DNA from 4 places in the Bacillus sp. CZDM1 genome. Region 3 is predicted to be linked to each of the others. Evidence: predicted binding sites of a transcription regulator. Region 3 holds the regulator's gene; each other region holds the start of a gene.
What was found. The regulator Rex, encoded in region 3, represses fermentation and respiration genes when NADH is low (regulators of the CRP and FNR family bind a similar motif). The targets are predictions, from matches to a motif close to TTGTGAAATATTTCACAA.

Region 1: the regulator Rex is predicted to act here: its motif matches at 2,004-2,021, upstream of ACY3XC_RS16190 (TIGR04190 family B12-binding domain/radical SAM domain protein).
Region 2: the regulator Rex is predicted to act here: its motif matches at 1,435-1,452, upstream of ACY3XC_RS17780 (DoxX family membrane protein).
Region 4: the regulator Rex is predicted to act here: its motif matches at 1,728-1,745, upstream of adhE (bifunctional acetaldehyde-CoA/alcohol dehydrogenase).

The regions. Positions count from the first base shown of each region.
Region 1 covers NZ_JBUESO010000006.1:243,076-246,255, reverse strand. The annotation lists gene ACY3XC_RS16195 (ABC transporter ATP-binding protein) at 1-10, shown strand, start outside; gene ACY3XC_RS16190 (TIGR04190 family B12-binding domain/radical SAM domain protein) at 155-1,963, opposite strand; gene ACY3XC_RS16185 (hypothetical protein) at 2,259-2,726, shown strand; gene ybaK (Cys-tRNA(Pro) deacylase) at 2,827-3,180, shown strand, end outside.
Region 2 covers NZ_JBUESO010000007.1:247,109-250,288, reverse strand. The annotation lists gene ACY3XC_RS17790 (DoxX family membrane protein) at 1-117, shown strand, start outside; gene ACY3XC_RS17785 (GGDEF domain-containing protein) at 607-1,263, shown strand; gene ACY3XC_RS17780 (DoxX family membrane protein) at 1,529-2,038, shown strand; gene ACY3XC_RS17775 (hypothetical protein) at 2,221-3,078, shown strand; gene ACY3XC_RS17770 (hypothetical protein) at 3,116-3,180, shown strand, end outside.
Region 3 covers NZ_JBUESO010000013.1:6,037-9,216, forward strand. The annotation lists gene ACY3XC_RS23000 (ABC-F family ATP-binding cassette domain-containing protein) at 1-21, opposite strand, end outside; gene moaC (cyclic pyranopterin monophosphate synthase MoaC) at 209-706, shown strand; gene ACY3XC_RS23010 (redox-sensing transcriptional repressor Rex) at 739-1,392, shown strand; gene ACY3XC_RS23015 (YhbD family protein) at 1,515-2,138, shown strand; gene ACY3XC_RS23020 (polymer-forming cytoskeletal protein) at 2,150-2,866, shown strand; gene ACY3XC_RS23025 (cytoplasmic protein) at 2,885-3,180, shown strand, end outside.
Region 4 covers NZ_JBUESO010000003.1:36,802-39,981, reverse strand. The annotation lists gene adhE (bifunctional acetaldehyde-CoA/alcohol dehydrogenase) at 1-1,583, opposite strand, end outside; gene ppc (phosphoenolpyruvate carboxylase) at 1,827-3,180, opposite strand, start outside.

The sequences.
Region 1 (3,180 bases), on a different contig from region 3:
CGGCCATTAATAGAAGTAAAAAGACGTGTGAGTTAAAATTCACACGTCTTTTTGCGGATTATGGAAAACACTCTCGGATAGTGGAAAACACTCTCGGATAGCGGAAAACACTCTCGGATAGCGGAAAACACTCTCGGATAGCAGAAACATTCTCTTACATTTTTGCCTTTTGTTGTTCGGTTTCTAGTTTAAATTGATGACGGAGCTTTGGTTGTAAGGAATGTTTGATTTTTGTTGCATACTCTTCATATAGCTGCTCTAAGCCAACTAGTGCTAGGGAGAAAAAGTTTGCATAATTCTTTTGTACTTCCCACTTTAACTCGTTCTTACCGCAAATACTATATTTATTTAACTCTTCAATTTCCTTCTGAATTAAATCCAATTCTGCTTTCTGCTCTTCTTCAGGCAGCGAAAGAACATAATCAATTTTTTCAATATAGGCTTGTGATTTTTCAATTTTGCCTTTGATTTCCTCGTAGCCAGCTTGATCAATTAGACCGTATTTTAATTTAAACTCATTTAATTTTTGAGCAGAATCATAGGTAGATCTTACGATATCATCACGTGTCATTTGTGTCGTTTCATAGCTGAGCATATGCTTCCAGGATGGCTGGGTAATCGCCTTGCGGTGGTCCTCAAGGGTATGACAGAATTTCTTAAAGCCATGCAGCTCTGGATTTTCAAATGCCGGGCTTGCAGGGTCAAGGAACGGTGCAAGCGGCGCCACAAAGTAGAAAAGTCTAGGGTCTTGATTGCAGGCAAGGTGGATTTTCTCACAAAAATCAATATTTTCAATGGCACTTTGATAGGTTTGACTAGGAATACCTGTCATAAAGAACAAGTCTATTTTTTTAGCACCATGCTTTAAGGCAAAGTTAAGCGTTTCGATTACTTTAGGGTTGGTACAATTGAATTTTCCATTATAACGTCTGATTTTTTCATCATGAGTTTCCAGGGTAATCTCAATACTGTATTTAGAACAGCTGTCATTCATCATTTGGAAAAACTCTTCGCCGGCGTATTGGAATAATTCAAAGACGATTTCATTTTTAAGATTAAGCTGCTTAAGACGGCTAAAGAACTCTTTTACATATTCACGGCCGCCTTGCCTTAGATCATGCAGAATAAAGATTGGTGCACGGCTAAAGCGTGAAATAAACTGAATGTCATCAATAAGCTTTTCTGGTGAACGCAGTGCTAGAGAGCTTCTTCCACAGTTTTGATCATAGGCATCCTTTGAACCGCCGCAGATGAGACAGTTTTGCGAACAGCCTCTTGCTGTTAGTAACGCAGTGTTGGGATATTCAAGCCAGCCCTTGTATGGCAGTGGATCCAGGAAGTTGCGATATTTAAACACGGAGCGGACTGTATAGCGATAGCCTGGTACGTCAAGATCATCTAAATCCTTTGGTACGTAAGTAATAGGATTATAGCCAATTTCGCTGCCTTTCTTCCAGGTCAAGTTTGGAATGTCAGCATAATGAGTATTTCCGAGTTCTAATTTATTCATTAAGAGAAGCATAAGCTTTTCTGTTGAGTCCCCGCGCATAACGAAATCAATAAATGGATAATCAATTAGCTCTTTATGATAATAGGTAGCGGATAAGCCTCCAAAAATCATCGGTGTATCAGGGTGCAGTTTTTTAACAATTTTAGCTAATTCAATACTGCCGTGTGCATGTGGCAGCCAGTGCAGGTCAATTCCGAAGGCACGTGTATTGATTTTTTTAAGCTTCTTTTCTACATCGAATTTCTCACTCATCAGCATCCGGTTGGCAATGTTGATAATTTTAACGCGAAGTCCATACCGTTCTAAATAATCAGCAATACTTGTTAATCCAATGGGATACATTTCAAATACTGGTGATGACGGCACTACATCGCTTATGGGTCCTGCAAGCAGGGAATTTTTTCGAAAGTCATAAACACTTGGTGCGTGTAAAAGGACTAAATCATACTTCATATAAGCCACCCTTTTCTATTTTAAATATATATAGTAATTATTGTGAAGAAGTTCACATGATTTCTTTGTATTAACTGTGACAAAGGGATTAACCTGATAAATGGTTACCTCATTCACAACTGTAAGTATTTTCTAGCTACCTTTATTTTACTATAATGATGGATTTATAGAGTGACAAACGGGTGACAACAATGTGGAGATTAGGTGTATGGTTGGGCTTTATAGAGTATGGCTGACCACTCACCATGTTAGGCAGAAAACATATAGTAGAGGGAAAACATATTAAAGGAGGAATATGCCCTTGTATTATTATGGTTATGAAATGCCCTATATCCCTTCACGGTTTGGCGGTGGACAGCAGCCTGGATTCCCTCCCCCTGGATTTGGCGGTGGACAGCAGCCTGGATTCCCTCCCCCTGGATTTGGTGGTGGACAGCAGCCTGGATTCCAGCCCCCTCCATTTGGTGGTGGACAGCAAGGTTTCCCGCCGTTTGGGGGAGGACAACAACAAGATGGACCGCCATCTTCACCGCCACCATCCTACACGCCACAAGAATCACCTTCATTATTCGCCGTTGATCCTGGTGCGATTAGAGGCTGCCTCTATCGCTTTACCTTTGTTTGGTTAAACAATGGGAACAGCTTCTGGTTTTATCCTACCTTTGTTGGTCGGAATTCAGTTGCTGGATATCGCTGGCGCAGGTTCCGTTGGGAATACTTTGGAATTGATTTAAGCAGAATTCGATCATTTAGATGTTCATAAAAAGCACTGGGTAAGGAAACCTATCATTCCTTACCTTGTCTTTTATTTTGGCTGAGGAGTATTGATATAATAATGGTAAAAAAGATGAAGGATGAGGAAAATGGCAAAGGTTAAAACGAATGCAATTCGGATTCTCGATAGCAAAAAGATTGCCTATGAAGTGCTTACATATGATAATCAGGATGGAAAAATTGATGGGGTTTCTGTTGCAGCGAAGATAGGCAGAGAAGCTCGTGATGTATACAAAACGCTTGTCGCTCAAGGAGCAAGTAAAAGTATCTATGTTTATGTGATTCCGGTTGAGTCGGAATTGGATTTAAAAAAAGCAGCAAAGGCTGCTGGGGAAAAGAATGTCGAGATGATTCCCGTTAAGGATATTCTGAAATGGACCGGATACATCCGCGGCGGCTGCTCACCGATTGGGATGAAAAAAGAGTACAAGACCTTTATAGAC
Region 2 (3,180 bases), on a different contig from region 3:
ATCTTAACTGCTGGTTACAACGCAGGCAGATACGGTTTAGACCGCTGGGTGGTTCCGTTCATCCGCAAAACAGCTAAGACATACGTTGGCAAAGACAAAGCAAAAGCAGCTGCATAAATAGAGTTACAAAAAGACGATTCGGTAATCTTACCGGGTCGTCTTTTGTATGCTTGGCAGCGCTTCGCTCTAATGGATGAAAGTCCCTAACATGCCGTTGTAGCGGAATTGTATAGCTGACAGGTAGTCTCCTAGAGCTTTTTTACTATTATTATATGATTTTTAGCATAAAAAGGGAAATTTTGGGTGAATAATGCTAAACTATTTATCGACAGAAATTTTTCTAAAAAACGATAAAAGACCTTTGTTACAAAGGGGTTGAGGTCGTTTTAATCAAACGATTAGTTAGGAAGAAACCAGTCGGAGTTTGCCGAATTTTCAACTATTGAAAATATCAATACTAATTTTTCCCAATATTTATAGTAAAATTGTATTGTGATTATTATTGGAAAATGAAAAAGCTTCTATGAGTTTTCCAATCAAGCCTCAGCTTAATACCTTTCTACTGGATTGGTTAAATAGTCTTTTATGTTAAAGGATGTTGATAAAGTGAGATATAAAGGCAGGATCGTAACATTTTTAATAGTTTTCCTAATAAATTTACTATATACAGCTTTTTATTTTATTAGAGATGGTTATGTAGACTGGATTGAGTATGCTGGATATCTAATATTGCTGCCACTTGCTTGGTGGTTTGGCAAGCAATACGATAAAGCAAAGTATTATTCTGACAAGGACCCTTTAACGGGAATTTATAATAGAAGATACGTTGAGTCCGCATTTACTACTATTAAATCTAGGATAGAACAAAATGGCCAGAGTGGTGCTGTTCTACTTCTCGACGTAAATGACTTTAAATTGGTCAATGATCATTTGGGACATAAATTGGGAGATGAATATTTAATTCTTATTACCAATCAATTAAAGAGAAGTGTAAGGAAAACGGATATCGTAGCCCGTTGGGGGGGAGATGAATTCCTCATTCTAGCACCTGAGGTTCGAAGAAAAGAAGAGTTGGAAAAAATGCTGGAGCGAATCCATCAAAATTTGAGACAGCTGTCATTCCATGATGTAAAAATAAGTGTTTCAATTGGCCCAGCCCTCTACCCTAAGCATGGAAAGGATCTTGATGACCTATTAAAAGTGGCTGATAAAAATATGTATCAAATAAAATCACAGAAAAAGCTAAGAGACACACTGGGCTAGCTAGTGTCTTTTAGCTTTTTTTGATAATTGGTTCGAATACTGGCGGATGGCGGAGAATACTGGCGGATGGCGAGAAACACTGGCGGATGGCAAGGAAATACTGGCGGATAGCGAGGAATAGTACTCGCTTTTTAGCGCTGTTCAAAATTCTGTCATATCATTTTGAACACATTGTGAAATTGTTCACATAACCATGTTTTAAACGTTGGAAACGAGTATAGTGTAAGTATAAAGAACAAACAAATATTGAAAGGCGGAATGACAAATGTTTAACCACTTTTTAAGAGAAAATAAAATCTCAGCAGCTATTTTAACCATTATCCGTTTATACCTTGGCTATGCTTGGTTCACAGCTGGCTTTCATAAAATTACAGGCGGCTTCGACGCTTCTGGATTCCTAAAAGGAGCGATTGCTAAACCGGTAATGGGTCCTGACGGCAATATGGTTTACGGCTGGTACGTGAACTTTTTAGAAAGCTTTGCATTGCCGAACATTGATGTCTTTAACTTCATCGTTCCTTGGGGCGAAACATTAATCGGTTTAGGACTTATGCTTGGATGTTTAACAACTGCAGCCATGTTCTTTGGTCTAGTAATGAACTTCAGCTTTTTCTTAGCAGGAACAGTTTCTCATAACCCAACTGATATCTTCTTAGGCTTCATCATCTTAACTGCTGGTTACAACGCAGGCAGATACGGACTAGACCGCTGGGTAGTACCATTCATTCGTAAAACAACAAAGACTTATACTGAAAAAAATAAAGCAGCAGCCTAACTAGTAGGTACAAAGAGATGATTCGTTCCCCCCGAATCGTCTTTTTTTTATATTAAAAATTACCCATACTGTTAAAAGGATTTGGGTGAAAAGAATCGATTTTAAGAATAGACGACAAAAAACGAAGATTTTGCTCGAATTTTGTCCGTGAACATTACGATTCTTTGAAGGGGGGTGAAATCGTGCACTTCCGCCAATTTCTTATATCAGCTTTAATGGTTGGTGCGGTAATGCTTTTTCCAGACAATGCTTTTGCTGAGAAGAATGAACTTCGTCCTCAAAAGGGACAAGCTCAGGCTTCAATACCTGAACAGGCTTCAATATCACTATCAGAACCAGCATCAGTACCAGAGCCTGCAACAATATCTGTACCAGCAAATGCCGAAGAGGACCAATCGCTGAACAAGACGATTCCTGAACATGCTCGTGAAAACCAAGCACAAGCAAAACAGCTCCCAGCCCAAAATACTCAAATTCAGGATGCGTTGGAAAAAGGTTTGCCAGAGCAGGCAAAGGGAAACGCGAAGTCGGTGGTAAAGAAGGCTGAGAAGGTTGTTCCGGGCAATGTCCCCGAACATAGCGAGGCTGTCCAGGCAAATCATACAGTAGAAAAGTTGAATCCTAAAAAATCTATCCAAGATACTGATAGTGAAGGTAAAGTCGAAAAAGTAAAACCAGAAAAGGTAGATACTATTGTCGACTTGCAAGATGAAGACTTAGACATAACAAAATCAGGATCCGTTGTGCAGGAGCCACAGAATGATCCTGCCAGCAAGGAAGAGATACCTAAGGTAAACCAAGCACTGAATCAAACACAGAGAAGCAACGGTTCAGGGGGTCAATCAAATGATCGGGTCAATCACGGGATAAATAATTTAAGCTTTTTGGATAAATGGTTTGAATGGAATCACTACTTTGAAATCAAACTTGCCCAGCCATACCTTACCCGGCAAGCCTTGATAAATACTCAATGGGTGAATGCTCCGCCATCGCCGCCGCCGCAGGCAGCTCCTTTATTAACCAATGTCACCCGCAGCTAAAAGCCACGGATCATGATAATAAAAGGAGCGAATTAAAATGAAACATTACTTAAACTCTAATAAAGTTGCTAAATCTTTTGTACTTGCAGGAGCATTATCGTT
Region 3 (3,180 bases):
ATTCACTTGTAATAAAATCATTGTTTTTCACCTCAATCACTAAAATAAGTGTACCTTATTCGAAGAAAGTCGGCAATAAAGTGTCTTGGTGTTGGGGAAAATAAGAGAATATCTCTTAAGAAAAAAATGTAAATATTTTATCATTCGCTCAAGGTTTCACAGACAAATTTCGAAAAATATAGTATGATTTTATGGGAGGATACTGTTTATGTCTGAATTTACTCATTTTAACGAAGAAGGAAGAGCGAAAATGGTGGATGTTAGCGATAAGCCAGAAACGGCCCGTACGGCACTAGCTCATTCCAGTATTACGGTCAGTAAAGAAATTTATGATAAAATAACAAATAACGAAATGAAAAAAGGCGATGTTCTTGCTGTGGCTCAAGTGGCTGCAGTAATGGGAGCAAAGAAGACCTGGGATTTGATCCCGATGTGTCACCCGATTCCTTTAACAGGGGTAAATATATCCTTCTCATGGGAAAAGGAACATGATACCGCATATACATTAAATATTGCCGCTGCTGTCAAAACAAAAGGAAATACAGGTGTTGAAATGGAAGCGTTAACAGCTGCTTCCACATGTGCATTAACGGTTTATGACATGTGTAAAGCAGTAGATAAAGGTATGGTTATAGGAAAAACATATTTGGTTGAAAAAACGGGTGGGAAAAACGGAGATTTCCATAGGACGGAACAAGTTAGATAAATGATCAAACTATTTATAGGGGGTGGGAGAATATGAGTAATGAAACAATGAAAATACCACAAGCGACAGCAAAACGGCTGCCCTTATATTATCGATTTTTAAAGAATCTACATTCTTCCGGTAAACAGAGGGTTTCTTCTGCAGAACTAAGTGAGGCAGTGAAGGTGGATTCGGCAACGATTCGCCGGGATTTTTCTTATTTTGGAGCCTTAGGAAAAAAGGGATATGGCTATAATGTCAATTATTTATTAACGTTCTTTCGGAAAACATTAGATCAAGATGAATTAACGAAAGTAGCGTTAATTGGTGTAGGTAATCTTGGCACAGCCTTTTTAAATTATAATTTTTTAAAAAATAATAATACAAGAATTGAATGTGCCTTTGATGTGGATCCGAATAAGATGGGTACAACGATTCGTGATGTACCAGTGTTTCATATGGATGAGCTGGAGAAGGTTTTAAGCAATGATGATGTTCATGTAGCCATTCTGACTGTACCTGCTCCTGTGGCACAAATGATTACCGATAGACTTGTACATTCCAATATTAAGGCAATCCTGAATTTTACTCCTGCCAGACTGAATGTGCCGCCATCGATTCGCGTGCATCATATTGACTTGGCTGTCGAATTACAATCACTTATTTACTTCCTGAAGCACTACCCAACAGAGGAAACAGAAGAATAAGAGTAAAGACCTTTTCACGTATATAGTGAGAAGGTCTTTTTTTGTCGGATAAAAATATAGATGGAAACTTTACAAACGTAACAGTGTTATGTTACATTCGTTCTATGAAAGGGGTTTTCATTATGAGCGAGGAATTAATTTCGAAGAAGGATTTGTTGGATTTAGCCGGAATATCTTATGGGCAATTATATAGATGGAAACGAAAAGACCTTATACCTGAGGATTGGTTTATTAGAAAATCAACCTTTACAGGTCAAGAAACATTCTTTCCGAAAGTTAAGATCTTAGAACGAATTAATAAAATTCAACTTATGAAAGAAAACCTTTCTTTAGATGAACTAGCTGATATGTTTTCACCGAATATGGCTGATTTGCAGCTGGAGAAAGATGAATTAGTAAAGCGTAACATTGTTTCAAATACAGTGCTTGATTATTATTTAGAAATAGAAAAGGGCGGTCCTGCGTTTAATTTTTCACGAATCCTTGAAGTGTATGTTTTAGAAAAGCTGCTTCAATCAGGTGAAATTAATTTGGATGAAGGAAAAATGCTGTTACAGGTTTTACTAGACAATAAGTCAGTGATTAAGCAAAAGAACGCAGAATTGGTGATCACTCGGAAATTAGGTGTTTCATCTTGTCTATTACTTATTAATACAGAGAACTTCCAATTTGAACGGGGCACAAAAATAGTCACCCAGCTATCGCTAATGGCATGTATGGAAGAAATTAAATCGAAATTATTATAAAGGAGAATCAAATGGAGACGAAAAAAAGGGGAGACTTGCTCATAAATGGCTTTGGATCATCAAATGGCGGATCATTCAATACGGTCAGTATAAATGGTAAAGGCAGTGTTACAGGTGATGTGGAATGCTCGGAACTGGATTTTAATGGTTCAGGTTCAGTAACTGGGAACGTTGTTGTGAATCATGCGCGGATTAATGGACACGGAAAGATTAAAGGCAATATGGAGAGTCAGGTTCTAAGAGTTGATGGGACGGCGGGAGTGATAGGAAACCTGATTGTAAAGGAGCTGAAGGTATCAGGCAAAGTGAATGTCGGAGGGAAAATGAAAGGGGATGAAATAAAGATAAGAGGCAGGTTAACGGTGGGAGAAGATTGTGAAGCAGAAACGTTTAAAGCAGAATCACAATTTAGTATCGGCGGCTTGTTAAATGCTGATTTAGTGGATATCACTATTTTTGCTGATTGCCATGCAAAAGAGATTGGCGGTCAAACCATCCTAATAAAGCAAAAAAACTCACTTTTAGGCTTTTTTAAACCTTTTGTACGTACCCAATTGAAAACGGAATGTATTGAAGGGGATAAAATTGAGATTGAAAACACCAAGGCTGGGATTGTCCGTGGTAAAAATGTAGTAGTTGGAGCTAATTGCGAAATTGATGTGGTTGAATACTCGGGTGAATTTACAATGGATAAAAATTCGATTGTGAAGGACATCAGAAAAATATAGGTGAAGGGTGGAAGAGAAATGGAAAAAGGTCATAACCTAACGATTAATGGATCCGGGAATTACTCCGGGGGCCAATACGACAAAATTAGCATTAGGGGAGATGCCACGCTTGCTTCTGATGTAGAATGTTCTGCTTTCAATATCTTTGGAACGAGTGAAGCTTTGGAAAGTGTGAAAACAAAGTCTGTAAAGGTCTTTGGTGAGGCAGAAGTAAAGGGAAATTTGGAGTCAGAGGAAATGCTGATTATGGGGACTATGACAGTCGGCGGCAGGGCGGATTTGAAGAAAATGAAAATACTCGGAACTCTTGATGT
Region 4 (3,180 bases), on a different contig from region 3:
ATGTCTGGTTCAGCTTCAATATCATACAACACCTCATATTGGATATTGGAAGGATTCCTTTCCAACTGATAAAGTACTTTATCAACCGATCCATTTTTCATTTGACTTGAGCTTGTTACAATAAATATTTTTGAAATCCCTGGAATCGAAGAGAGTACTTGAATGGAGTTTCTTTCAAAAAATATTTGTGATGGAACTTTAAACCATTGTGTCATGTTTCTCCTTTTTGCAACTTTTTTAATGTTAATTAGATTAGCTGCTCCGACATTCTGAGACACCGAGTTCCCTCCATATGTTCCGCACCCTATTGTTAATGACGGTAAAGATGTGTTATAGATATCACCAATAGCACCATGAGTAGATGGTGTATTAACCATAATTCTTCCAGCCTTCATTCGAAGGGCAAAGGTATCGATGACATTTTGGTCTACTGTATGAATTGCCGCAGAGTGGCCAAGCCCCCCGTATTCAAGTGTTTCTTCAGCGATTAGCAGCCCTTCAGCTAGACTATTTACTTTATAACAGGCAAGAATAGGACTTAATTTTTCACATGAAAGCGGGTAATTAGCTCCTACACCTTTTAATTCTGCAATTAAAATTTTAGTATTTACAGGCACATTCACGCCTGCCATTTTTGCAATCATAAATGCTGGCAATCCAACAATCATCGGATTTAAAGAGGCATTCTTTTCGTCTATTACTGCCTTTTCGATCATTAGTTTTTCTTCATTATTTAAGAAATAACAATGGTTATCGATCATTTCCCTTTTTACTTCATCATAAATCTCATTGTCGATAATAAGTGCTTGTTCAGAGGCACAAATCATTCCGTTATCGAAGGTTTTGGATAGAATAATGTCGTTTACTGCACGTTTAATATTGGCGCTTTTTTCAATATAACAAGGAACATTTCCTGCCCCTACACCAAGTGCTGGTTTACCTGAACTGTACGCAGCTTTCACCAAATTAGGTCCCCCAGTAGCCAATATGAGAGAAATTTTTGGATGTTTCATCAAAGTCTGAAATGCTTCATGAGAGGGAGTATCAATCCATTGGATGCAATTCTCAGGTGCCCCTGCCTTTAATGCAGCTGCCCGAAGGAGTTTTGCAGTTTCAACACAGCATTTTTGTGCATATTTAGGAAAAGCAAAGATAATTGGATTTCTGGTTTTAAGGGAAATCAATGATTTAAAAATGACAGTGGATGTTGGATTCGTGATAGGTATGATACCAGCTATGACCCCCACTGGCTCAGCCATCTCTACCATGCCCTCATGCTCATTTTCACTTATGACTCCCACTGTTTTCATTTCTCTTATGTTGTTGTAAATAAATTCTGTCGCGAACATATTTTTGAAAACCTTATCCTCATATACGCCTCTTCTTGTTTCTTCAACCGCAAGCTTTGCCAGGTCTTTGTGATGTTCAAGTGCAGTATATGCCATTTGCTTAACGATTTCATCGACCATTTCCTGGTTGTAGCAGCGAAATTCAGCTAATGCCTTTGCACCATTTCTTGCTAAGATATCAATCCCCGCTTCAACATTTTGTTTTTCCTGAACTACTTTTTCTTCAACTGCCATTGCATATCCCTCCAAATCAATCTTTTCAAATGGGAATGATTTCTACTCCAAATTTCCCCCTTAACCTTTTCTGGCTAAAATATATCATGTTGAACAATGAAGAATTTGTCGAATTGCGCTATAAAATGAATGAATACCCATTCATTTTTTAAAAATTCACAAATTGTTCAATAGTAACTTCACCCTACTATTATGAAAATAAAAACCGCACCCCCTTTGTTTGGGGTGCGGCCTGCAATTAAATCAACCAGTATTACGTAATCCAGCTGATATTCCACTTATGGTAAGAAGTACTTCGGTGATTAATTCTTCAGTAGGCTCGTCCTGCTTCCTTAATTGTTTAATTAATTCAACCTGTAAAAAGTTTAATGGATCAACATAAGGATTTCGACGATAGACCGAGTCTTTAATGTTTGGTGTATGATCAAGCAATTCTTTATCTCCTGTTATTTTTAGAAGAATAGCTTTCGTTCTTTCATATTCTTCAAGGATATTCGAAAAAATTCGCTCAGCGATTTTCTGATCCTCCACCAGTGATAAATATTCCTTAGCAGTTGTGATATCTGCTTTCATTAGAGCCATTTGGAGATTATCAATCGTTGATCGGAAAAATGGCCATTTTTCATACATTTCCTGTAATTGTTGTAAATTTTGTTCACTTTGTGAAGCAAAGCTTTCTAAACCAGTTCCTGCTGCATACCATGCTGGAAGCAGCTGCCGGCTTTGTGTCCAAGCAAAAACCCAAGGAATGGCTCTCAAATCCTCAAATCGACCACGATTCTTTCTACTCATTGGTCTTGAACCTATATTTAAATCACCAAGTTCTCTTAATGGGGTTGCTTCATTAAAATAGGTTAAAAAGTCTGAATCTCCAAAAACAAGCGATTGATACTTCTTTAGCGATATGCTGGAAATCTCTTCAATAGCTAACTCCCACGATTCATCCCTCAAGTTTCCATGCTCTGCTTCTTTTGATACACGGGCTGTTGACAGCATTAGTGTAGAAGTTGCCTGTTCTAAGCTCCGATAAGCGATATCTTCAAGCAAATATCGAGATGATAACACTTCACCCTGCTCGGTAATTTTCACTCCATCACCAATCGTTTCTGCCGGCTGTGAAAGCAGACTTTTGTTTAATGGGCCGCCTCCACGTCCTAGAGATCCTCCTCGTCCATGGAAAAACTTCAATCCAATGTGGTACTTGTTTGCCATTTCATGAATTTCGAGCTGAGCTTTATATAGCTTCCAATTCGCTGTTAACGTACCGCCGTCTTTACTGCCGTCTGAGTACCCCAGCATAATTTCCTGTTGATCATTCATTACTTCCAAATGATTACGATATACAGGCATTTTAAACAAGGTTTCCATTATTTTAGGTCCGGCAGTTAAGTCTTCAATCGTTTCAAGTAATGGTGCGACATTTAATTGATTTTCAATCGTCCCATCAGCATGTAATCGATATATCCCAGCTTCTTTTGCCAAAACAAGTACTTCAAGTAAGTCACTAGGCGATTTAGTCATACTGACAAGATAAACGGATATCGAACGTACGCCAAATTCTTTTTGAGCATTTTTTATCATTTGAAACACCTGAATC